One region of the Bacillus sp. JZ105 genome, then DNA from elsewhere that is predicted to be linked to it. Evidence: riboswitches for the same ligand, from Rfam matches in the RefSeq annotation. Region 1 holds a riboswitch; each other region holds the start of a gene.
The links. Region 1 has a riboswitch for S-adenosylmethionine ahead of M1D81_RS07815 (DUF2292 domain-containing protein). Riboswitches for the same ligand answer to the same signal wherever they lie in the genome.
Positions count from the first base shown of each region.

Region 2: linked by a shared signal. The riboswitch ahead of mtnW (2,3-diketo-5-methylthiopentyl-1-phosphate enolase) and the one ahead of M1D81_RS07815 (DUF2292 domain-containing protein) in region 1 are both predicted to bind S-adenosylmethionine.
Region 3: linked by a shared signal. The riboswitch ahead of M1D81_RS05460 (bifunctional homocysteine S-methyltransferase/methylenetetrahydrofolate reductase) and the one ahead of M1D81_RS07815 (DUF2292 domain-containing protein) in region 1 are both predicted to bind S-adenosylmethionine.
Region 4: linked by a shared signal. The riboswitch ahead of M1D81_RS18455 (5-methyltetrahydropteroyltriglutamate--homocysteine S-methyltransferase) and the one ahead of M1D81_RS07815 (DUF2292 domain-containing protein) in region 1 are both predicted to bind S-adenosylmethionine.

Region 1 covers NZ_CP096387.1:1,535,391-1,540,917, reverse strand. Annotated here, with positions in the region: gene sat (sulfate adenylyltransferase) at 1-474, opposite strand, end outside; gene M1D81_RS07825 (inorganic phosphate transporter) at 532-1,596, opposite strand; gene M1D81_RS07820 (phosphoadenylyl-sulfate reductase) at 1,610-2,311, opposite strand; gene M1D81_RS07815 (DUF2292 domain-containing protein) at 2,357-2,461, opposite strand; SAM riboswitch class I at 2,578-2,680, opposite strand; gene pyrE (orotate phosphoribosyltransferase) at 2,848-3,486, opposite strand; gene pyrF (orotidine-5'-phosphate decarboxylase) at 3,494-4,198, opposite strand; gene M1D81_RS07800 (dihydroorotate dehydrogenase) at 4,170-5,102, opposite strand; gene M1D81_RS07795 (dihydroorotate dehydrogenase electron transfer subunit) at 5,096-5,527, opposite strand, start outside.
Region 2 covers NZ_CP096387.1:1,327,295-1,332,821, forward strand. Annotated here, with positions in the region: gene M1D81_RS06745 (aminotransferase class I/II-fold pyridoxal phosphate-dependent enzyme) at 1-978, shown strand, start outside; SAM riboswitch class I at 1,023-1,124, shown strand; gene mtnW (2,3-diketo-5-methylthiopentyl-1-phosphate enolase) at 1,227-2,447, shown strand; gene M1D81_RS06755 (2-hydroxy-3-keto-5-methylthiopentenyl-1-phosphate phosphatase) at 2,447-3,142, shown strand; gene M1D81_RS06760 (methylthioribulose 1-phosphate dehydratase) at 3,106-3,744, shown strand; gene M1D81_RS06765 (1,2-dihydroxy-3-keto-5-methylthiopentene dioxygenase) at 3,761-4,291, shown strand; gene M1D81_RS06770 (aspartyl-phosphate phosphatase Spo0E family protein) at 4,592-4,834, shown strand; gene M1D81_RS06775 (ATP-binding protein) at 4,881-5,527, opposite strand, start outside.
Region 3 covers NZ_CP096387.1:1,100,319-1,105,845, reverse strand. Annotated here, with positions in the region: gene M1D81_RS05480 (methyl-accepting chemotaxis protein) at 1-702, opposite strand, end outside; gene M1D81_RS05475 (BMP family lipoprotein) at 699-1,676, opposite strand; gene M1D81_RS05470 (CvfB family protein) at 1,823-2,671, opposite strand; gene M1D81_RS05465 (YajQ family cyclic di-GMP-binding protein) at 2,897-3,388, shown strand; SAM riboswitch class I at 3,470-3,588, shown strand; gene M1D81_RS05460 (bifunctional homocysteine S-methyltransferase/methylenetetrahydrofolate reductase) at 3,667-5,508, shown strand; gene metH (methionine synthase) at 5,492-5,527, shown strand, end outside.
Region 4 covers NZ_CP096387.1:3,574,598-3,580,124, reverse strand. Annotated here, with positions in the region: gene M1D81_RS18460 (glycoside hydrolase family 1 protein) at 1-541, shown strand, start outside; gene M1D81_RS18455 (5-methyltetrahydropteroyltriglutamate--homocysteine S-methyltransferase) at 596-1,720, opposite strand; SAM riboswitch class I at 1,809-1,921, opposite strand; gene M1D81_RS18450 (gluconate:H+ symporter) at 2,004-3,323, opposite strand; gene M1D81_RS18445 (four-carbon acid sugar kinase family protein) at 3,373-4,794, opposite strand; gene garR (2-hydroxy-3-oxopropionate reductase) at 4,802-5,527, opposite strand, start outside.

The DNA.
Region 1 (5,527 bases):
TGGTTTTTCACTGCGTTTCGTCAGTGTAATTTTTCCGCCAATGTAAGTATCGCCGCGTTCAAATAATTTTTTCACGCCTGGATGATTGCGGTCATCTGTTTTATAGACATTCACCGCTTCTTTTTCCTTATCTGGTGTGTATTGATCCTCTACTTCAATGACCCCATATACAGTTCCATTGTAGGATAAGCGCACGATATCGCCTTGATGGATTTCCGCCGCCTTTTCTTTTGTCACTGGCAGTGTAATAGGAAGAGACCAAACGACACCACTTGCTAGCCGCATATTGCTTACAACTGCTTCATAATCCGCTTTTGTTAAAAACCCTTCAATTGGACTATATCCGCCAATTGCAATGAGTTCAAGGTCTGCAAAGGAAATCGCATCTAGTTCAATTTCCTTCGCAGCCGTGCTGAGATCATATTCTTCATTTACTCGATTAATTAATACGCCACCATGTGGTGTTAAACTCATTTGTTCATCTTCCTCTCAATGTTCATATTTATTAGATGTTAATAGTCGGATTTATGGTTAAATCCCGCCGCCCTGTTCATGAATAGAGCTGCTTTCATTTTTGACTGCTTTCATCAGACTCAGCGCACCAAGTGAGGCAAGCAGTACACTCATCATGATAAAGATAGAGTAATAGTCTCCTTTTAAGAAAAGGCTCACAAGCAAATACGATAGGCTGAGTGATAAGAAAGGTGAGACCACCCATACTTTCAGCATTTTTTTCACCACATGTTTGTGAAAAATGTTAGGCCCGCCTTTTGCCATTCCAAGCCCGATAATAGACGAGGAGGTGATTTGCGTAAGTGGAACGGGCAGCCCAAAAATAGAGCTGACGATGACAAGCCCGGCACCGGTACTCGAAAGTAAAATCCCTTCGCCTGTTTGATAGCGGGTAATTTTCTTTCCGTTTGTTTCCAGTACTCTTCTACCTAGCAAGAGGGCCCCTGCTGCGACAAAGATTCCGCCGTAAAGTGTTCCCTGCCCAACTGACAAAACGCCTGAAGCGACGAGCGGGCCGACGGCATTTGCCACATTGTTCATACCGGCTGAAAATGCCTCTAAAAATCCGCTGAGGATTAATACGACAGATAAAATAGCTGTGCCTTTTTTAGACAGCTTCCGTTTAGGGAACATTCTGATGATTTTGACGACAGCAAAGGTAAAAAGAAAGGCGAAAAGCGGGATGATAACCCAAAATGCCACAATCACTAAAATGGATTTCACAAACAAAACTTTATATGCGACTGCCACACCAACTACAGCCCCTACTGTGACCTCACTTGTTGATAAAGGAATCGCCATCAGATTTGCTATGAAAAGTGATAGTGCAGCAGAACCAATGATAATACAAACGATTTCAAGTGTAATGACTGATTCTGGCATAATACCAGAGCTGATCGTTTTGACGACCTCACCGCCGCCAATCACTGAACCTGCTAAAATCCCAACTGCACAAAAACTGAGTGCATAAATGGGCTTTTGAATGGCACCTGATCCATACGCAATGCCCATAGAAGCAGCTGCTCCGCTTGCGCCTATGTTTAAAGCAAAGAATAGACTAAATAAAATTGCGGCGATTTCCATACATTATGCTCCCTTACTCATGTAATCCGCACTCTGTCTTTGCTGTGCCTGACCATCTGCCAGAACGCAGATCATCTGCAGTAAATGCTGGCTGTGTACACGGTGCACAGCCGATACTTGGATATCCTTGGTCATGCAGCGGATTATAAGTAAGTTCCTCTCTAGATGCATATCTCCATATGTCCTTCCACGTCCAATGGATGAGGGGACATACTTTCACTGATTTGAATTTTTCATCCTTATTTAAGAAATTCGTCCCTGCTCGTTTTGGTGACTGCTCTCTTCTTAAACCAGAAAGCCATGCTGGATAACCAGACAGGGCTTCTTGCAAAGGAATGACCTTACGCATATGACAGCAGCTTTGAGGATCAGTTTTCCATAATTGATCACCGTGCTGCTCATTTTGCTGTTCAACCGTCAGCTCAGGCGTTTTCAGTACAATATCTAAACCCGGATATCTTTCCTTTACCGCATCAATTGTGTCGTAAGTTTCTTTAAAATGCAGACCTGTATCTAAAAAGACAATTCTCGCATCTTTTTTTACTTTTGCAATCAGATCAATCAGAACAATGCCCTCAATCCCAAAGCTGCACGCATATACGAGCTGGTCACCATAATGACCGTACGCCCATTTCAGTACAGACAGGGCTCCTTTATACAAATCATCCTCTTGAAATGTAATGGACGGCTCTTGCCAATTTTCATAAGTTAACATGATTTCTCCCCTTCCGGAGTACCGCTCATATTGCTATTTTCCGCACTACTTTAATCTAATTTTTTCGTTTTTTTCCACTTGAATCACTTGACCGTCCTGAACAATTAACGTAATTGAACCGAATTTCATATCCCCAATCAGTTCTTGCATATGCTTTACTAAGTCCTCATCCTGATTTTGTTTCACTTCCATCTCCTCTTCCTCCTCACCGTTAAAATAAAAAAACTTTCTTTCAGTCCGAAAGAAAGATGAGGAAGCTCGCAATTTCCTTATCTTTCAAAATAGAATCATTTTGCAGGAAGTAGCACCTTGCGAATCGCAGGTTGCCGGGTTTCATCGGGCCAGTCCCTCCACCTCTCTGGATAAGAGTTTCAATTTGTCTTAAATATTAACACAATTCAAACAAAAGTCAACCCGACTTTATTGATAGGATTAGTTTTTATTAAAATTTGAGTCTATTTTACTATTTTTACCCAAATAAAAAAGCCGTGCGGGCAGGCACAGCTTTAAAATTGTTAACGATGGACTTTGACTTTTCAGACCGTTTCTTCCATCCAAGATTCAGAGGAAGGGTCTTGTCTCCAGCGTTTTAGTTTGTTCATCGCAGACGGCTCAATCGCTTTCAGTTCAAGTGCCACGTCTGTCAATGTGTCATAGTCTGTCAGGGTGACATATGGAATATTTTTTTCTTGAAAAGCGGCCGCTGCTTTTGGCAGTCCGTATGTGAAGATTGCGGCAACTCCTAGTACCTCGCAGCCCTCAGCTTGAAGAGCAGCAACCACTTCCAGCACACTGCCTCCTGTGGAGATAAGGTCTTCGACGACGACAACCTTTTGGCCTTTCGATACGGCCCCTTCAATTTGATTTCCTTTGCCGTGTGCTTTCGGCTTACTTCTGACATAACACATCGGGATGTTCAAGCGGTCTGCTGCTAATGCCGCATGCGGAATGCCTGCTGTTGCAGTACCCGCGACAACCTCTGCTCCCTTGAAATGAGTGAGAATCAAATCTTTTAGACCTTCCGCAATGTCGTGTCTGACTTCTGGATATGATAATGTGAGGCGGTTATCACAATAGATCGGTGATTTTATACCGCTCGCCCATGTAAACGGTTCGTCTGGTTTTAATGAGACCGCTTTGATTTGTAATAGATGTTTCGCGATTTTTGATTTCATCTGGCAGTCACTCCCACTCTTTCAAAATTTGATGATAGGCTTCTAATGGTTTATCAGCTTTTGTGATTGATCTTCCGACAACAATTTGTGAAACACCTTGCTCTTTTGCATAGGCAGGTGTCGCCACACGCTTTTGGTCATCGGTTTGATCATTCGGTAAGCGAATCCCTGGCGTTACAGTGAGAAAAGAGGGTGAGATATGTTCATGAAGTGCTTTAGATTCATGAACAGAGCAAACAACACCGTCCAGTCCACTTTCATATGCTAATTGTCCGTACCGGATCACAGCCTCTTGCAGCGGACGGTCAATGAGTAACTCGCTTCTCATCATGTCTTCTGACGTACTAGTCAGCTGGGTCACTGCAATAATGCCCGGACGGCTTTGTCCAGCAGGAGTCCCGCTTTCAAGTCCCTCTAATGCAGCCTGCATCATTCGTTTCCCGCCAGCAGCATGCACATTGACCAAATCAACGCCAAGTGTGGCAAGCCGGTTCATCGCTTTTTGGACCGTTGTTGGAATGTCATGTAATTTTAGATCGAGAAAAATGCGGCAATTTTTTTCTTTCAGCGCTTCAAGGATGGCAGGTCCTTCTTGGTAAAACAGCTCCATGCCGACCTTCACAAATAATGGTGTCCCTTCAAAGGGATCTAAAAAGGCAAGCGCGTCCTGCCCTGATGGAAAATCAAGCGCGATGATGGGCAAGTGCTTCATGTTTCCAGCTCCTTCCGATACATTCCTCTACAGATGAATAACCATATGCTGCTAACACATTTGGCAGCTCTTCAATGATTTCCGGGCAAATAAATGGATTCACAAAATTCGCTGTACCGACAGCGACTGCACTTGCACCTGCTAGTAAAAATTCAAGTACATCTTCAGCACTTTGCACTCCGCCCATCCCGATAATCGGAATAGAAACCGCTTGACTCACCTCATGCACCATACGTACAGCGACAGGTTTGACAGCTGGTCCTGATAATCCGCCTGTTTTATTGGCAAGGATGGGTTTCCCCGTTTTTAAATCTAAACGCATCCCAATTAATGTGTTAATCATGGTGAGTCCATCCGCTCCAGCAGCTTCAATCGCTTGAGCAATTTCTACAATATTGGCTACGTTAGGTGACAGCTTGACATAGACAGGTACGGAAGAGACTTTCTTGACTGCTTTTGTCAATGATGCTGCCATATTTGGATCTGTACCAAAGGCGATTCCGCCGGTTTTAACATTTGGGCAAGAAATATTCAGTTCAAGGGCATGAACATTTTTTGCTTGGCTGATTTGCTTGGCTACTTCAACATAATCTTCAACCTGTGAGCCAGCAACATTCGCAATAATAGGCGTATCAAACTGCTCAAGCCAAGGCAGCTCATTTTCAAGCACGCCTTTTAGACCTGGGTTTTGAAGGCCGATTGCATTGAGCATACCAGCTCCTGTCTCGGCTACCCTTGGAGTCGGATTGCCAAATCTCGGTTCAAGGGTTGTGGCTTTGATCAGGATACCGCCCAGCAATGATAGGTCATATAAGGATGCAAATTCTCTCCCGAATCCAAAGCAGCCTGATGCAGGGATAATTGGATTCTTTAAAGATAATCCCGGTAACTCAACGTTTAGCATGACAATGCCACCTCCTCTGCTTTAAAAACAGGTCCATCAAGACACACTTTGACATAAGGTTTGTCGAGCTGATCGGTATGACAGACACATGCAAAGCAGGCACCAATCCCACAGCCCATTCGTTCTTCCATCGAAATGTAGACAGGCTTATCAGGATACGTGTCTTTCAGCGCTTTTAGCATAGGTGTTGGACCGCAGGAAAGCAGCACATCAAAACTCAGGTTTTGCTCTTTTATCACATCTGTTACAAAGCCTTTAGCACCGTATGTGCCATCAACCGTTGCAATAAACGTATCGCCGAGTGCTTGAAATTTTTCCTCGTAAAATACATCCTTTTTCGACTGAAAGCCGAGGACATGCTTTACGATGACGCCTTTTTTCGTTAAACGCTTGGACAGTTCATATAGAGGTGGTACGCCAATTCC
Region 2 (5,527 bases), 210 kb from region 1:
ACAGCGAAATTAAAAAAGGCTGCTGCCGCTTTTTATGAAAGAGAATATGGCGTCACACTTGATCCAAAGGCGGAAATTGCGATTTTATTTGGCGGGAAAGCAGGGCTTGTTGAGCTGCCGCAATGCCTGCTGAATCCGGGTGATACGCTTCTTGTCCCTGATCCTGGCTATCCTGATTATTGGTCAGGCGCTGTGCTTGCTGGAGCGCATATGGTAACCATGCCACTTCTTGAAAAAAATGATTTTTTACCTGACTACGATTTGCTGCCTGAAGATGATAAGAAAAAGGCAAAATTAATGTACTTAAATTACCCCAACAATCCGACGGGGGCTACGGCAAGCCGTTCATTTTTTGAAGAAACCGTTACGTTTGCGAAAGATCATAAGCTATGTGTTGTCCATGATTTTGCATATGGCGGCATTGGCTTTGATGGAGAAAAGCCGCTCAGCTTTCTGCAAATAGAGGGGGCGATAGAGACGGGAATAGAAATTTACACATTGTCTAAAACGTACAATATGGCAGGGTGGAGAGTAGGATTTGCAGCTGGAAATTCGTCTGTTATTGAAGCCATTGAGCTTTATCAGGATCATCTGTTTGTCTCCCTGTTTAAAGCCACTCAAGATGCAGCAGCGGAAGCGCTATTAAGCGATCAAACGTGCGTACAGGTGCAAAATGATCGATATGAGAAAAGGCGGAATGTGTGGATTGCTGCCTGCAAAGAAATTGGCTGGGAAGTCAGTGCACCAAAGGGATCATTTTTTGCTTGGTTAAAGGTGCCGGAAGGATATACATCTGAAGCCTTTTCTGACTTATTATTAGAGAAGGCACATGTTGTGGTTGCGCCAGGTAATGGCTTTGGTGATCACGGTGAAGGGTACGTGAGAGCAGGGCTTCTAACAAGTGAGGAGCGGTTACAAGAAGCTGCTCAGCGCATCGCTGCCTTGAATCTGTTTGAAAAAAAGCCATTGACAACATAAAAAAATGGTGCGATAATTCAGGCAATATTTAAGAAAATTGAATATTCTTATCAAGAGTAGGCAGAGGGACTAGCCCAATGAAGCCCGGCAACCGACTTCCATGAAGCACGGTGCTAATTCTTGCAGCAAGCGCTGAGAGATAAGATTCGGATGAATGACACGAAACAACCTCTTTAAGGCGCTCAAGAAGCACTTGAAGAGGTTTTTTTATTGAATATATGCATGACGCAATCGAAAGGGGATTCCTAGTGAGTGAATTACTGGCAACATACGTATTAACACATCGAGAGGATGAACAAATAAATCGAAAAGTGGAGCAGATCGCGCTTGGTTTAACAGTTGGATCATGGACGGATTTGCCGCAGCTCAAAAAGGAGCAGCTTCAAAAGCATAAAGGCCGAGTTGAAAAAGTATTAGAAAAAGCTGCTCCAGCCGAAAATGGTCTTTATCAATCAGAGGTGACGATTGCTTATCCTGAGGCAAACTTTTCAGCTGATTTACCAGCAGTTTTCACGACGATTTTTGGAAAGCTTTCACTAGATGGAAAAGTGAAGCTAGTCGATATCCAATTTTCTGAAGAATTTAAAAAAAGCCTGCCAGGACCTGTATTTGGAATTGACGGCATTCGAAAAAAGGTAGGCGTGTTTGATCGTCCATTATTGATGAGTATTTTTAAAGGCGTTATCGGCCGTGATATGCAGGATTTAAAAGAGCAGCTCCGTTTACAGGCATTAGGCGGGGTTGACTTCATCAAAGACGATGAAATTTTATTTGAAAGTCCATTAGCTCCTTTTGAAGAGCGAATCAAAGAAGGAAAAGCGATTTTAAAAGAAACCTATGAAGAGACAGGACACCGCACGCTGTATGCTGTCAATTTAACGGGCAGAACCTTTGACCTGAAGGATCGGGCGAGAAAGGCCGCTGAACTTGGGGCAGATGCGCTCTTATTCAATGTCTTTGCTTACGGCCTGGATGTCATGCAAAGCCTAGCTGAGGACCCAGACATTCCACTGCCGATTATGGCGCATCCTGCTGTGAGTGGTGCTTTGACATCCTCTCCTGAATATGGATTTTCGCATTCTCTTCTTTTAGGCAAATTAAATCGATATGCTGGCGCTGATTTGAGCCTTTTTCCCTCACCTTATGGGTCGGTTGCACTTCCGAAAAAAGATGCCTTTGGAATCTATGAAGCTTGTGTGAAAGAGGATACGGTTCAAAAAACATTCCCTGTCCCGTCAGCAGGCATTCATCCAGGAATGGTTCCAGTATTGATCAAAGATTTTGGAATTGATCATGTGATAAATGCAGGTGGAGGCATACACGGACATCCGCGGGGAGCCATCGGCGGAGGGAAGGCATTTCGTTCGATCATTGATGCAGTGATTCACGAAGAGTCCATCCGAGATAAGGCGGCTTCCTGCCAAGACTTAAAAGCGGCACTTGATCTTTGGGGAAGGGTAGCAGAATAATGAAAAAACCAATTGTATGCTGTGATTTTGATGGAACAATTACAAAAAATGATAATATCATCCGCATCATGAAACAGTTTGCACCAAGTGAATGGACGAAGCTGAAGGATGGTGTCCTGTCAAAGGAAATCACCATTCAAGAAGGCGTCGGGCAGATGTTTCAATTACTGAAAAGTGATCAGAAGGAAGCCATTCAATCATTTATATTAGAGGATACAGAGATTCGAGAAGGGTTTAAGCAATTTGTGGATGAAGTAAAAAAAGCAGACATTCCTTTCTATGTACTTAGCGGCGGTATGGACTTTTTTGTTTACCCGATCCTCGAAGGCATTGTCGATCGAGACGATATTTATTGCAACCATGCATCATTTGGGGAAGACCATATTCAGATTGAATGGCCGCATGCCTGCGATACGCAATGTCAAAATGGCTGCGGATGCTGCAAGCCCTCAATCATTCGAAAGCTGACTCATGAGGATGACTTCATCATCATGATCGGAGATTCAGTGACTGATGTGGAGGCGGCGAAGCATGCAGATCTTACGTTTGCGCGCGACTACTTGCTCAATGAATGTCAAGAGCTCGGGCTCGTACATAAGGAGTACGACACATTTATTGATCTACACGCGCAATTTGTTCAAATAAAGGAAGTGAAGGAATGGCAGACGCAAAGAGCAAACGCTGGCAGGAGCTAGCAGACGTTAAACGTGAACTGGCTCAAAGAGATTGGTTTTTCGGAACAAGCGGTAATTTATCGATCAAGGTGTCGGATGATCCAATCACGTTTTTGGTGACGGCAAGCGGCAAAGATAAACGAAAAGAAACAAACGAAGATTTTGTGCTAGTAAATGCGGCAGGCCAGACCCATCATCCGAACGAGCCGCTTAGACCATCAGCTGAAACACTGCTTCACACGTACGTGTATGAACGGACGAAAGCAGGCTGCTGCCTCCATGTCCATACAATCGATAATAATGTGATATCAGAGCTGTACGGGGATAAGGGAGAGATTCGTTTTAAAGGCAACGAAATCATCAAAGCGCTTGGTTATTGGGAAGAGGATGCAGAAGTGTCGATTCCGATTATTGAAAATCCAGCTCATATTCCGCAGCTTGCAGAGCAATTTGCAAAACATCTGACACTAGAGGCGTCATCTGGTGCTGTACTCATTCGCAATCATGGCATCACGGTCTGGGGAAAAACAGCCTTTGAAGCAAAACGAGTATTAGAAACATATGAATTTTTATTTAGCTATCACTTAAAATTAGCGCTTTATCAACAGCAGCTTGTAAGATAAAAAGGAGGAAAAGCACATGGCGACGATTTTGATTCATAACGAAGAGAACACATTACTGGAAAGCGAGCAAGAGGTAGCATCATATTTAGAAAACCAAGGGGTCATTTATGAGCATTGGGATATTGAAAAGCTGCCAAACCGTTTATCAGAAAAGTATGATTTAACCGATGAGGAAAAGGAAGAGATTTTGACTGTTTTCCAAAAAGAAATCCAAAGTATTTCTGAAAAAAGAGGGTACAAAGCGCAGGATGTCATTTCATTATCTGATGCCACGCCAAATCTTGATGAGCTGCTCCAAAACTTTAAACGTGAGCATCACCATACAGATGATGAAGTACGCTTTATTGTGAGCGGGCACGGAATCTTTGCTATTCAAGGCAAGGATGGCGTCTTTTTTGATGTGAGATTGAATCCAGGTGATTTAATTTCTGTTCCGCCAAACATTCGTCATTACTTTACACTTCAAGAGGATCGCAAAGTGGTCGCAGTTCGCATATTTGTCACAACTGAGGGCTGGGTGCCGATTTACGAGGAAGAAACGGTTTAATGATAGAGCTGATCATTCCGCATGAGGCGGAAGATCAGCTTTTTTTTAGGAGATTAGATATAAAATGAGAAAGAAAATAGTTGATTTTGATCTTCTGCATAGGATAAAATTCTGTTTAATCAATGTGTCAGTCCTGTCCAATTTTGAAGTTTACCCCCAAATTTGATTGGGTAAAAGGTCTTTAGGCTGTAAAAAATTAAATAAAATAAGCATATTTAATTTAATTTACAAATAAAGTATAATTTTGGTGTCGGATCATTTTGAGCATAGACAGTCGAAATCATTGCGGGAGCTGAGATCATGAATATTTATGTAAGGAAAGAACAATTGCTGATGTCCATTGATGAGAAGAGAAAACAAATGGTAGAAGCTGCTCAAGTGGAAGGGTACACTGGTGAGACGACAATTAAATATAGTCAAGAACTGGACAACCTGATGAATGAGTATCAGCATCTTCTTTTTCATGAGAAACAATCTGCCCCCTCCTTTCATGATCTAGTGTCTCAAATGAGTCTATTATCTGTGAACCGCCCCTCTTATTGACATGAAAAACCGGTCTTGCATAAGCAAAACCGGCTGACATCTTCAGTTATGCTGAGTGAGCAGAAGGAAGCATGATCATGACAGTCGTTCCTTTATTCACTTCGCTATGAATATCAATTGTTCCGCCATACATCGAAATGATTCGTTTACACACGACAAGCCCAAGACCTGTGCCTTTTTCCTTCGACGTAATAAAGGGGAGGAAGATGTGCTTTAACATCTCTTCTGGTATGCCTTCACCTGTATCCTCTACTTTAATGATGACATGTTCTTTTTCAGCTTCGATCACAATCTTCAAATGACCGCCGTTTGGCATCGCTTCTAAAGAGTTCTTTGCTACATTTAAAACGACTTGTTTAATATGATCCTTTGTGCAATACACGCCCACATCTTGAATCGTATTGATTTGCAAATCCACTTCGACATTATAAAGGTTTGCCTCAGAGAAAACGATCGGCATGATCTCACTTACAATTTCTTTTACAGAGTTATTCTGCCATTTTTCAGCCGTTGGTTTTCCTAAGACAAGAAATTCACTGACGATTTGGTTGATCCGCTTAATTTCTTCCTCAATGACAGAAAAATAGAGCTGATCTTCTTCTGAATGATACTTCTTTTGCAATAGCTGGATAAATCCGCTAATCCCTGTTAATGGGTTGCGAATTTCGTGTGCTGTACTTGCTGCGAGTGTTC
Region 3 (5,527 bases), 440 kb from region 1:
CATTTGATTAAAAGATTCATTCAAGCCGCCGATTTCATCCTTGCGCTGAATATCCATCCGCTCCACAGCAAGGTTGCCTTCTGCGATCTGCTTTGCTCTATAGGATAGTGATTTAATGGGTGTCACGATGGATCGCGTTAATCCAATATTCAAAAAGACGGCAATGACAATCAGTGTGAGGGCTGAGACGAGTGCACTTGTGATAATCCATTGGACATTGTCTGCTGCAGCCTCTAGATTTTGTTTATACGCTTCTTCTGCCCTTTTATTCATCGTATGCACATCGTTTAAAACGCCATCAATTCTTGCTGCCACACGTCTTGCATCCGATGCGTTTTTTTCACCAATGGCATTGTTTGCTTCCTTGGTCCACGTGTCATATTTTGAATTTAACCTTGTTAATGCCTCTTTGTTCATATTTCCCGCATATTTGTTTAACGTTTGCAGCTGTTTTTTTGCTGTAGAAATATCGTTTTGAACGATCTCTAGCTGTTCATCTGAGAGTGTCATCGAATAATTGGTCATGGCTTGCTCGACACTTTCAAAGCCTGCCTTCGTTTTTTGTACATTTAATAAGGTTTGGACATCTGTCTCATTTGATGATTGGATTTTTGTCATGCTGACAATGATAAAGGCAATAACGCCAACTGCTAAAAGAAGTGAGATAAGTGAGTTGAGTAAAATTTTGACGCGTAAGCTCATGATGCGTCCCCCTCTTCTTTTAGAAGCGTCTGCTTCAGACCATTTAATTTTTTGGTCAGTGTCTCAGCATTTTTCAGGATCCGAATTTTTGCCATATCGATTCCATCATTGCTTAAGTCATAGACAACATGCCCGCTTTTCATTTGATTGTTCTTAACGAGCTGTTCGCTGAATTGATAGACCACTTCATCGACTTTTTTCACCATAGACGAAATGACCGCTTTTTCAGCAGTATAGTACTGATCGCTGTCTACACCAATAGCATATTTACCCTGTGACTGCGCTTCTTTTAATACACCGACACCTGAGTAGCCGGCTGCGGCATATAAAACGTCTGCTTTCTTTTTGATCATGTCTTTGGCTATTTTACTCCCCTTGCCTGCATCACTAAATGTACCGGCATAGGTAGATAAGATCTTGATTTTTGGATTGACTGATTTGGCGCCTTTTTGAAATCCTTTTTCAAAACGATGGATGACATCTGCGTCAACACCGCCAACAAATCCAATGACATCGCTTTTCGTTGTCATTGCAGCAAGTGCCCCCGCTAAATAGCTGCCTTGCTCTTCTTTAAACGTCACAGAGGTCACATTTTTCAGCTCAGATACGGCATCGATAAGAAGAAACTGCTTCTTAGGATATTTCTTTGCGACTTTTTCTAGGTCTTCTTGCATACTGAAACCTACACCAATGATGAGATCATTTCCATCTCTCACCAGTTCTGTCAGTCCTTTTTCATATGTATCAGTTTCTGCAATTTCTCTATAATCAAATTCAATGCCAAGCTCATCACGTGCTTTTTCTAATCCTTTAAATGATGAATCGTTAAATGATTGATCACCAAGACCATCATCTGTAAGCATAACGCCAATATGCTTCGCAGTTGATTTTGGCGCCCCCTCCTGTTGATTACCGCATGCGGCGAGCACCATAAGCATGGCTGCCATCAGAAGTAATGAAATCTTCACTTTCATCCAAAAACACACTCCTTTTATCATCCTTACTCCTTTTTTATCGGATTTGAGGGTCGTTGTTTCAATGATATAGTGAAGGTTTTTCGTGACTTTTTTCATAGAAAAAATCCATTATTTAAGACAAAAATAAAAAAGTGAGCAAATGCTCACTTTTTCTCGTATGTCCAGCCTTCTTTTTGGTAAACTAGATCATTTTTCATGAGATGACCTAGTGCTCGTTTAAAGGCTGCCTTGCTCATTTGAAATCTTTCGCGGATGTCCTCTGGATCACTTTTATCCCAATAAGGCATGGCGCCGTTTCTTGTTCTCATATAGGTTAAAATTTCTTCTGCATCGACAGATAATGCATCCTGTTTTCTAGGAAGCAGAGAAACGTTCACGGTTCCATCCTCTTTCACTGCAATGACGCGTCCTGTAACGGTCGATCCTAATCGCGGCTCTTCCTTTCGTTCCGTGCGATGGATAAACCCTCGCACGCCTGTATCAGTCAGCATAAAGGAACCTGTCGCAATTAAACGATAGATTGTTCCAGAGATTTCTTTGTTCATTAAGGTTTCTGGTGCCTCAGTGAACAATTCACTGATCACGTCTTCTGTAGCTGGTTTTGCGAACATTCTGCCGTAGCTTGTGACTTTCAGCATACAGTAGAGTTTGTCTCCTTTTTTCGGCCATGCTTCCTCAAAAGGCGGGAGGTGTTCTGTCGCCACAAGTGCATCCTTTGACAGCCCAACATCAACAAATGCGCCCATGTCTTCTACCACGTCCACGACTTCTACCCAGCCGTATGTATGTGCGTTAATTGTAGGGATTTTCATCGTGGCAGCGAGTCTTTCTTCATGATCTACATATAAGTAGACCTCTACTTCATCTCGGTCTCCAATATCTTCTGTCATTTCACTGCGGTGTAAGAGGACCGAATCTTCACCGTCTGTCAAAAAGTAGCCGTATTCCATTTCATTCTCTATTTGCAAGGTCAGTTGCTCACCTGGTCTCATGTTCTCTTCCTTCCTATCTGCCCATAAAAGAGCGTTCGTTCATCTTTTGATTCACTCTATTCTACTATACTTCTTCCCGCATGAACATCTCTAGTTCTGTTAGCTAAAGTGGACAAACTGGACACGATTTATACGGCTGTCGGCTGTACTCTTTGATAAAGTTTTCTTCTTCTGCTATTTGCATGATAAAATAGACGCAATATCTAAACTTGGAGGTCATGTGTGATGGCAAAAGAAAGCTCATTTGACATTGTATCGAAGGTTGAACTGCCTGAAGTGCAAAACGCTGTTCAGGCAGCATTGAAAGAAATTAAAAACCGTTATGATTTTAAAGGAAGTAAAAGTGATATTTCTCTCGAAAAAGAAGAGCTTGTTCTCATTTCTGATGATGACTTCAAACTTGAGCAGCTAAAAGATGTGCTTGTGACAAAGCTGATCAAACGAAATGTTCCAACTAAAAACATCGATTACGGAAAAACCGAGCATGCCCTAGGCGGTACAGTACGCCAGCGTGCGAAGCTGATCAGCGGGATTGATCAAGACAACGCCAAAAAGATCAACGCGCTCATCAAGCAGTCTGGTATCAAAGTGAAATCACAATTTCAGGATGACCAAGTGCGTGTGACAGGGAAAAATAAAGATGATTTACAAGAAGTGATTTCTCTTATGCGCAAGGCTGATTTGCCGATTGATGTCCAATTTATAAATTTTCGATAAATTTCAAATTTTCCATTGATTATTTCTGCATTTTTCGTTACAGTTGATGGAAGTTCAATTCATTGACATGTTCATATCGCTTTCTTATCAAGAGAGGCAGAGGGACTGGCCCTGTGAAGCCTCAGCAACCGGTGTAGTAGAAATTTATTTTCTATGACCAAGGTGCTAAATCCAGCAAGCAACTGCTTGGAAGATAAGGAGAAGAATTACGATACAGCCAAAAAGTCTTCTTCTTATCAGAAGGCTTTTTTTGTTACATAGAAATAAGGAGGAATACAATGGGCCTATTACAAGACTTACAAAACCGCGTACTGATAGCTGACGGAGCGATGGGAACACTTTTATACTCTTACGGCATTGACCGCTGCTTTGAAGAATTAAATTTATCGAAAGAGGATGAAGTGAAACGCGTTCACGAGGCATATGTGCAGGCTGGCGCTGACATCATCCAAACGAACACATACGGCGCGAATTATATTAAACTATCCCGCTACGGCTTAGAGGAAGAAACAAAACGCATCAATACAAAAGCGGTACAAATTGCAAAAGCAGCCGCAGGCTCTGCTTATGTACTCGGAACAATTGGCGGCATTCGGACGTTTAACAAAAATGCCTACTCTATAGAAGAAATCAAAAGAAGCTTTAGAGAGCAGCTGTACATCCTATTAAATGAAGAACCTGACGGATTGCTGCTTGAAACGTATTATGACATAGAAGAAGCAAAGGCTGTTCTCCAAATTGCCCGCAAAGAAACGACTCTTCCGATTGTCATGAACGTCTCTATGCATGAACAAGGCGTTTTGCAGGATGGTACGCCGCTGAAGGATGGTTTATCTGAGTTATCATCTCTTGGCGCAGATGTCGTCGGCATCAACTGCCGGCTGGGCCCTTATCACATGATTCAGGCACTAGAAGGCGTTCCACTTTTGGAAAATTCGCATTTATCTGTCTATCCTAACAGCAGTCTCCCCTCTCTTGAAGCAGGCAGACTCGTCTATGATACCGATAACGATTATTTCCGAAAAAGTGCACTTGAATTTAGAAATCAGGGCGCACGTATTATCGGAGGCTGCTGCGGAACAACACCTCAGCATATTAGCGCAATGGCTGAAGCGGTCAAAGATTTAGCACCGATCACTGAAAAAGAAGTGAAGGTGTTAAAAGAAGAAATCATTTCCATCCAAGATCAGCGCACTGAGCCAGGTCTTGATGAGCTGGCTGTGAAAAAACGTTCGATTATCGTAGAGCTTGATCCGCCCAAGAAGCTGAACTTCGAAAAATTTCTCGTTGCTGCAAATGAATTAAAAGATGCTGGCATTGATGCATTGACGTTAGCCGATAATTCTCTTGCGACTCCGCGCATTAGCAATGTCGCTTGCGGCGCATTATTAAAGCAGCAGCTCGATATGCGTTCTCTTGTTCATATCACATGCCGCGACCGTAATTTGATTGGACTTCAATCTCATTTAATGGGGCTCGACACCCTTGGATTAACCGATATTTTAGCGATCACAGGCGATCCATCTAAAATTGGAGACTTCCCAGGTGCAACATCTGTGTATGATTTAACCTCCTTTGATTTGATTCGACTCATCAAACAATTTAACGAAGGCCTTTCTTTCTCAGGAAAGCCCCTTGGCAAAAAGACCAATTTTTCAGTGGCTGGCGCGTTTAACCCAAATGTGCGCCATATTGATAAAGCAGTCAAACGTCTTGAGAAAAAAATCGAATACGGTGCTGATTATTTTATTTCACAGCCTGTTTATTCTGAGGAACAGCTTGTGAAAATTCATGAGGAAAGCCGCCACTTGGATAAACCGATTTATATCGGCATTATGCCGTTAACAAGCAGCCGAAATGCCGAGTTTATTCATCACGAAATTCCAGGTATCAAATTATCTGATTCTATTCGTGACATTATGGCCAAAGCTGGCGAGGATAAAGAAAAGCAGCGAGCAGAAGGCTTAGCAATTGCCCGCTCTTTATTAGATACAGCCTGCGAATTGTTTAATGGCATTTATTTAATTACTCCTTTCCTTCGATCAGATTTAACAGCAGAACTGACCACCTACATCCATCAGAAAGAAAAGGAGTCTAACGTCCATGTCAACTATCACTGAACAGCTCAAAAAACGCATC
Region 4 (5,527 bases), 1.7 Mb from region 1:
TTTAAGAAACCATACAGTGGACTATATTGGTTTCAGTTATTATATGAGTTTTGTAACGAGTACAGATCCAAAGATCCTTGAACAAGTGACTGGCGGTAACCTATTTGAAGGTGTGAAAAACCCTTATCTAGAAGCAAGTGATTGGGGCTGGCAAATTGATCCGAAAGGACTTCGTACAACACTGAATCAGCTGTATGACCGCTACCAAAAGCCATTGTTTATCGTAGAAAATGGATTGGGTGCTGTCGATCAAGTAGAAGAAGACGGATCCATTCAAGACGATTACCGAATTGATTACCTCAGAAGCCATTTGCTAGAGGCGAGAGAAGCGATCGCAGATGGAGTTGACCTGATCGGTTATACAAGCTGGGGCCCAATTGACCTTGTCAGCGCATCAACGGCTGAAATGAAAAAACGCTACGGCTTCATTTATGTTGACCGTGATAATGAAGGAAACGGTACATTAGATAGAAAGAAAAAGAAAAGCTTCGACTGGTATAAACAAGTGATTGCGACAAATGGGGAACATTTGGATGCATAAAAGAAAAAGACAAACCGCTCATACTGTGGTTTGTCTTTTTTTGTCTTTGAGGGACTACGAAGTCCACACTTGATCAGCAATCTCAATCACATGACGCAGCTTTTCCCATTGTTGCTCTTCTGTTAACAGGTTGCCTTCCTCTGTTGAGGCGAATCCGCATTGTGGGCTCAAACAGATTTGGTTAATGTCTACATATTGAGCAGCTTCCTCAATACGTTTTTTAATCTGTTCAACTGGCTCAAGCTCTCCGTATTTTGAAGTGACAAGGCCTAGTACGATTTGAAGGTTTGGGTTCTTCACATATCGAAGGGGCTCAAATCCGCCAGAACGATCGTCGTCAAACTCTAAAAAGAGACCATCAAGATCTAAGCCGGCAAAAATTGTTTCTGCTGCTGATTCGTAACCACCTTCAGCTGCCCAAGTTGATTTAAAGTTACCGCGGCAAATGTGCATCGTAATCACCAAGTCCTCTGGGCGGTCGGCAACAGCTTGATTGATTGTCTTCGCAAACGATTCACGAAGTTCATCTTCTTTTCGGCCAAAGGCTTTGATTTGTTCATGGCCTTTTTCAGAAAAGAACACTGCCCATGCCGTATCATCCAGTTGCAAGTAGCGGCAGCCTGCATCATAAAAAGCACGGATTGCTTTCTTATATGCCTGTGCCACATCATGGTGGAATTCCTCTAAGCTGTCATACACTCCTTCTTCAAGCTTTCCACGGAAAAAGAGCATATTCGGACTTGGAATCGTCATTTTAGCCGTATGATCACCAGCGATGCTGTGAAGGAAACGATAATCCTCCAGCATTGGATGATCTGTAAAATCGATCTTGCCTGTTACCTTGATACCTCTAGCTTTTGTCGTTGTGTTATGGAATTGAATGCCTTGATCTGCTTCAAATCCTTCAACTCCATCGAGTCCTTCAAGAAAGTCAAAATGCCACCATGCACGTCGGAACTCACCATCTGTGACAACCTCTAACCCAATTTCTTTTTGCTTCTCTACAATACGTGTAATTTCTTCGTTTTCAATTTGTCGGAGCTGCTCTGCTGTCAGCGTACCGTCTGCTTTTTGCTTGCGTGCTTCCTTGATGCGCTCTGAACGAAGTAAACTTCCTACTTGATCTGCGCGGAATGGCGGTTTTGTTGTTTTCTTTCCAATGGTTTGTACTTGTGTCATGCTGAATCCCTTCTTTCTTCAGGTTAAAAAATCAAATAAAAAAGCTCTTCCTTAGATAAGGAAGAGCATCATATACTGTGAGAACTCTGCCTTATCTTCAAACAAGCATCTGCTTGCTTAAGGAATTAGCACCATTCTGTTCCTAGGAACAGCGGTTGCCGGGTTTCACAGGGCCAGTCCCTCCACCACTCTTAATAAGGTTACCTTTTGATTCAATTTTCTTAATAAACACAATTATTCAACGTTTTCAGGGAAAAGTCAATGGTTTTTACAATTTAATTTCCTACATGAACAAATCAGCAACAAGAACACCAGCTAGTCCGACAAGTGAAAGCACAGTGACCATCAATGTCCACGTTTTAAAGGTTTGAGCCATTGATAGGTTAAAGTATTCTTTATAAATCCAGAAACCTGCATCATTCACATGAGAGAACGTAATACTGCCGGCACCTGTTGCGATCACCATTAATTCAGGGCTGACACCCGTCAGGCCAATCAGTGGTGCAGAAATACCAGCCGCCGTGAGACCGGCGACAGTGGCTGATCCTAAAGAGACACGAAGGACAGCAGCAATGAGCCAAGTCAGAAGCAGGGGAGAAAGTGTGCTTCCTTGCATGATCCCTGCAATGTATTGATCGACGCCGCTATCAATGAGCACTTGTTTAAAGGCACCGCCGCCTGCAATAATTAATAGAATCATAGCAATAGAGCCGATAGAATCCGTGATGGACTTCATCACATCCTGCATGCTCTTTCCTCTTCCAAGCCCAAACGTGTAGATGGCAAGCAGCACTGAGATTAATAGTGCAATCGCCGGTTCGCCTAAAAACTCAGCAGTTGGCAGCAATGGGGAGGATGGGAAGAAAATTTCTAGAAATGCTCTGAATGTCATAAGTAATACAGGCAAAACAGCGGTGAAAATGCTAATGCCGAAGCTAGGCATTTCTTCTTCTGTGAATTCCTTTGGATTAAATAAGTTCTTTGGGATATGTGCGTGCAACTGCTCTTTTTTAAATAGTCTCGTAAAAAGAAGTCCGCCTACTAAAACAGCAGGAATCGCTAAAATAATCCCAACCAATAAGGTTTGTCCCATGTTTGCCTGAAAGACATTCGCAATGGCAGTCGGTCCTGGGTGAGGAGGGAGGAAGCCATGTGTGGTGATGAGTGCAGCGACGAGCGGCATACCCACATACAGCACAGGAAGTCTTGCAGCCTGAGCGATCGTAAAGACCAATGGAATTAAGATAATGAATCCGGTTTCATAAAATAGAGCAATTCCAATCACAAACCCAGTCAGCATCGTCGCCCATTGGATTTTTCCGATGCCAAATCGGTCAATAAGTGTCATCGCGATCCGCTGAGCTCCGCCAGAATCAGCCATCAATTTCCCAAGCATCGCTCCAAAACCGAGAACGAGTGCCAGATGTCCGAGCGTACTGCCAAGTCCTTTTTCGACGGAAGCGATCGCTTCTAGTGGTGTCATCCCTTCTAACACAGCAACAATTAAAGAGACAATAATCAAAGAAATGAAAGCGTTTAACTTAAAGACAACCATAAGTAACAGCAATAACAAAACGCCAAGTCCAATAAACACTAATGACATGATCTTTCCTCCTTTGTGGTGCATAAGGGGGTGCAACACCCCCTATGCCTTATCCTTCAAGTATGTCTACAGCTTCTTTTAACGTATCCTTTGCCCCAACATTTCCCGGGAAAATCACATAAGACATGAAAGGGAATTTACTTTCTTCTCCCGTTTGCCAAACAGGGATACCTGGTTTGATTTGACCTGCCACGGTCGCACGTTTCACGCTAAGGCCTCTTGTCCCAATATCGCTGGAGGTAATCCCACCTTTGGCAATAAGATACTTAGGACGAATGGTGAGACGCTGGACAATACTTGTCACAGCATCACTAATCTGTACAGAGAGCTTTAATTCTTCCTCTTGGCGATCATCTCCAAGATCAAGCCGTTCTCTTCTTGTATAAACAGCCACAGATTGACCAGCTGCCAACAGTGCTTCAGTTTGTTGAATGACGCGGTTAATTTCTTCGCGAAAGGCATCAGGCTTTAACACGAGGTGGGTATTAAATTCAATAAAAGCCATCTTTTTATTTTGCTCAAGCGCTTGTAATTGTTCTGTTGTTTTTTTCACATGAGAACCGATCATAATAAGACCACCATGCGGGCTTTCTTCTTGTATCAAGTCATCTCTTGTTAATAAGGCTTGATCCCCTATACCACCAAGTACTTTTGCGAGCGCCGCCGCACTTCTGAACATCAGCTGCTGTCCTGCTTGAATGGCTTCAATGAGAGCGGTGACAAAGACTTTGACATCATCATAATCCACCGCGTTTACAACCACCTTTTTGAAATCCTTCACACTCATGAGCTGTTGTTTGATTTGATCAATGCGTAAAGCCCGCAGATCAGCTAACGAAATGTAGGTCGTGTTCTCTTTTGTGAACATTCCTTCTGACTTTTCTTCAATCCATTCTCCAAGATGTGATGATTGAAAGCCGAATGTGCGGTCTCTTGCAAATTCTGTGTCACCAGCAGGAATTAATTCATGTCCTTCCTGTACGTAATGAATATTGTCGATCGTAAAGCGTCCACCTTCTTGGAAAAAAGGAAGAAGGATTTCACCATCGAAATGGCGGGAGCTTTGCTGTTCAATGGTCATTTTGAGTACTTCGGTTTCAAGCGGAAAGTGTCCGCGAAGAGTAGAATCCCCTCGGCTGATAATGACGAAGTCCTGATTAAGACGTTCAGCCACCTTTACAATGGTTGCTGCGATTGTTTCGTGCACAGCGGCAGTTTCTTTCTCTGTCATACTGCGAGAATTGGTCAAAATAAAGAACATGCGTCTGTCTTCAAGAAAACCAGCCTCAATACTTTCTTCTGACCAATCGGTGAAAACAGAGACGCCATGTACGGTTTGAATCCCTGTTGGATCATCGTCTAATACAATAACTTTATGCTGAAAGCTGCTCAGTGCTTGTTCGTATGCTGATTGAATGGCCTTTGAATCTGCTTTCGGAATGGCATTCAGTATGTCAGTGCTTTGTTTCATGACCATCTCATCCTTTCTTTACTTGGACATGAGCCATTTTTTCGTAATATTGAACGATGCCGCCATGATCAAGCCCGGATTTTCCGTCCGCTTTGAGGGCGTGGAAGATTTCGAGCAGCTGACTAGAAAGCGGAAGAGGAACACCGATATCATGAGCAGTTTCCATGACATTGGTTAAATCCTTCAAGTTGATGTCGATGCGTCCGCCAGGTTCAAAATTTCGTTCTAAGATGAGAGGAACTTTTGCATCGAGCACGGCACTTCCTGCCAGTCCGCCGCGGATGGCTTCATACATCTTATCAATGGCAATGCCTGATTTAGCAGCTAGAACGAGCGCCTCGGACATGGCCGCAATATTTAAGTTGACGATGATTTGATTGGCAAGCTTCGCTGTTGTCCCGCTGCCATTTGCCCCAACTAATACGACTTCAGTGCCCATTGAAAGCAGGACATCCTTCACTTGCTCAAAGATGGATTCTTCGCCGCCAGCCATGATGGCAAGTGTTCCGTCTATTGCCTTCGGTTCTCCGCCGCTGACAGGTGCATCGATAAATTCCACCTGATGCTGTTTGGCAAGAGCAGCTAAAGCCCTGGAGGTGACAGGAGAAATTGAGCTCATATCTACGATGACAGTGCCAGGTGCAGCTGTCGTTAAAATACCTTGATCACCTGAAACGACTGCCTCTACATGCTCTCCTTTAGGAAGCATTGTGATGATGATGTCGCTTTCAGA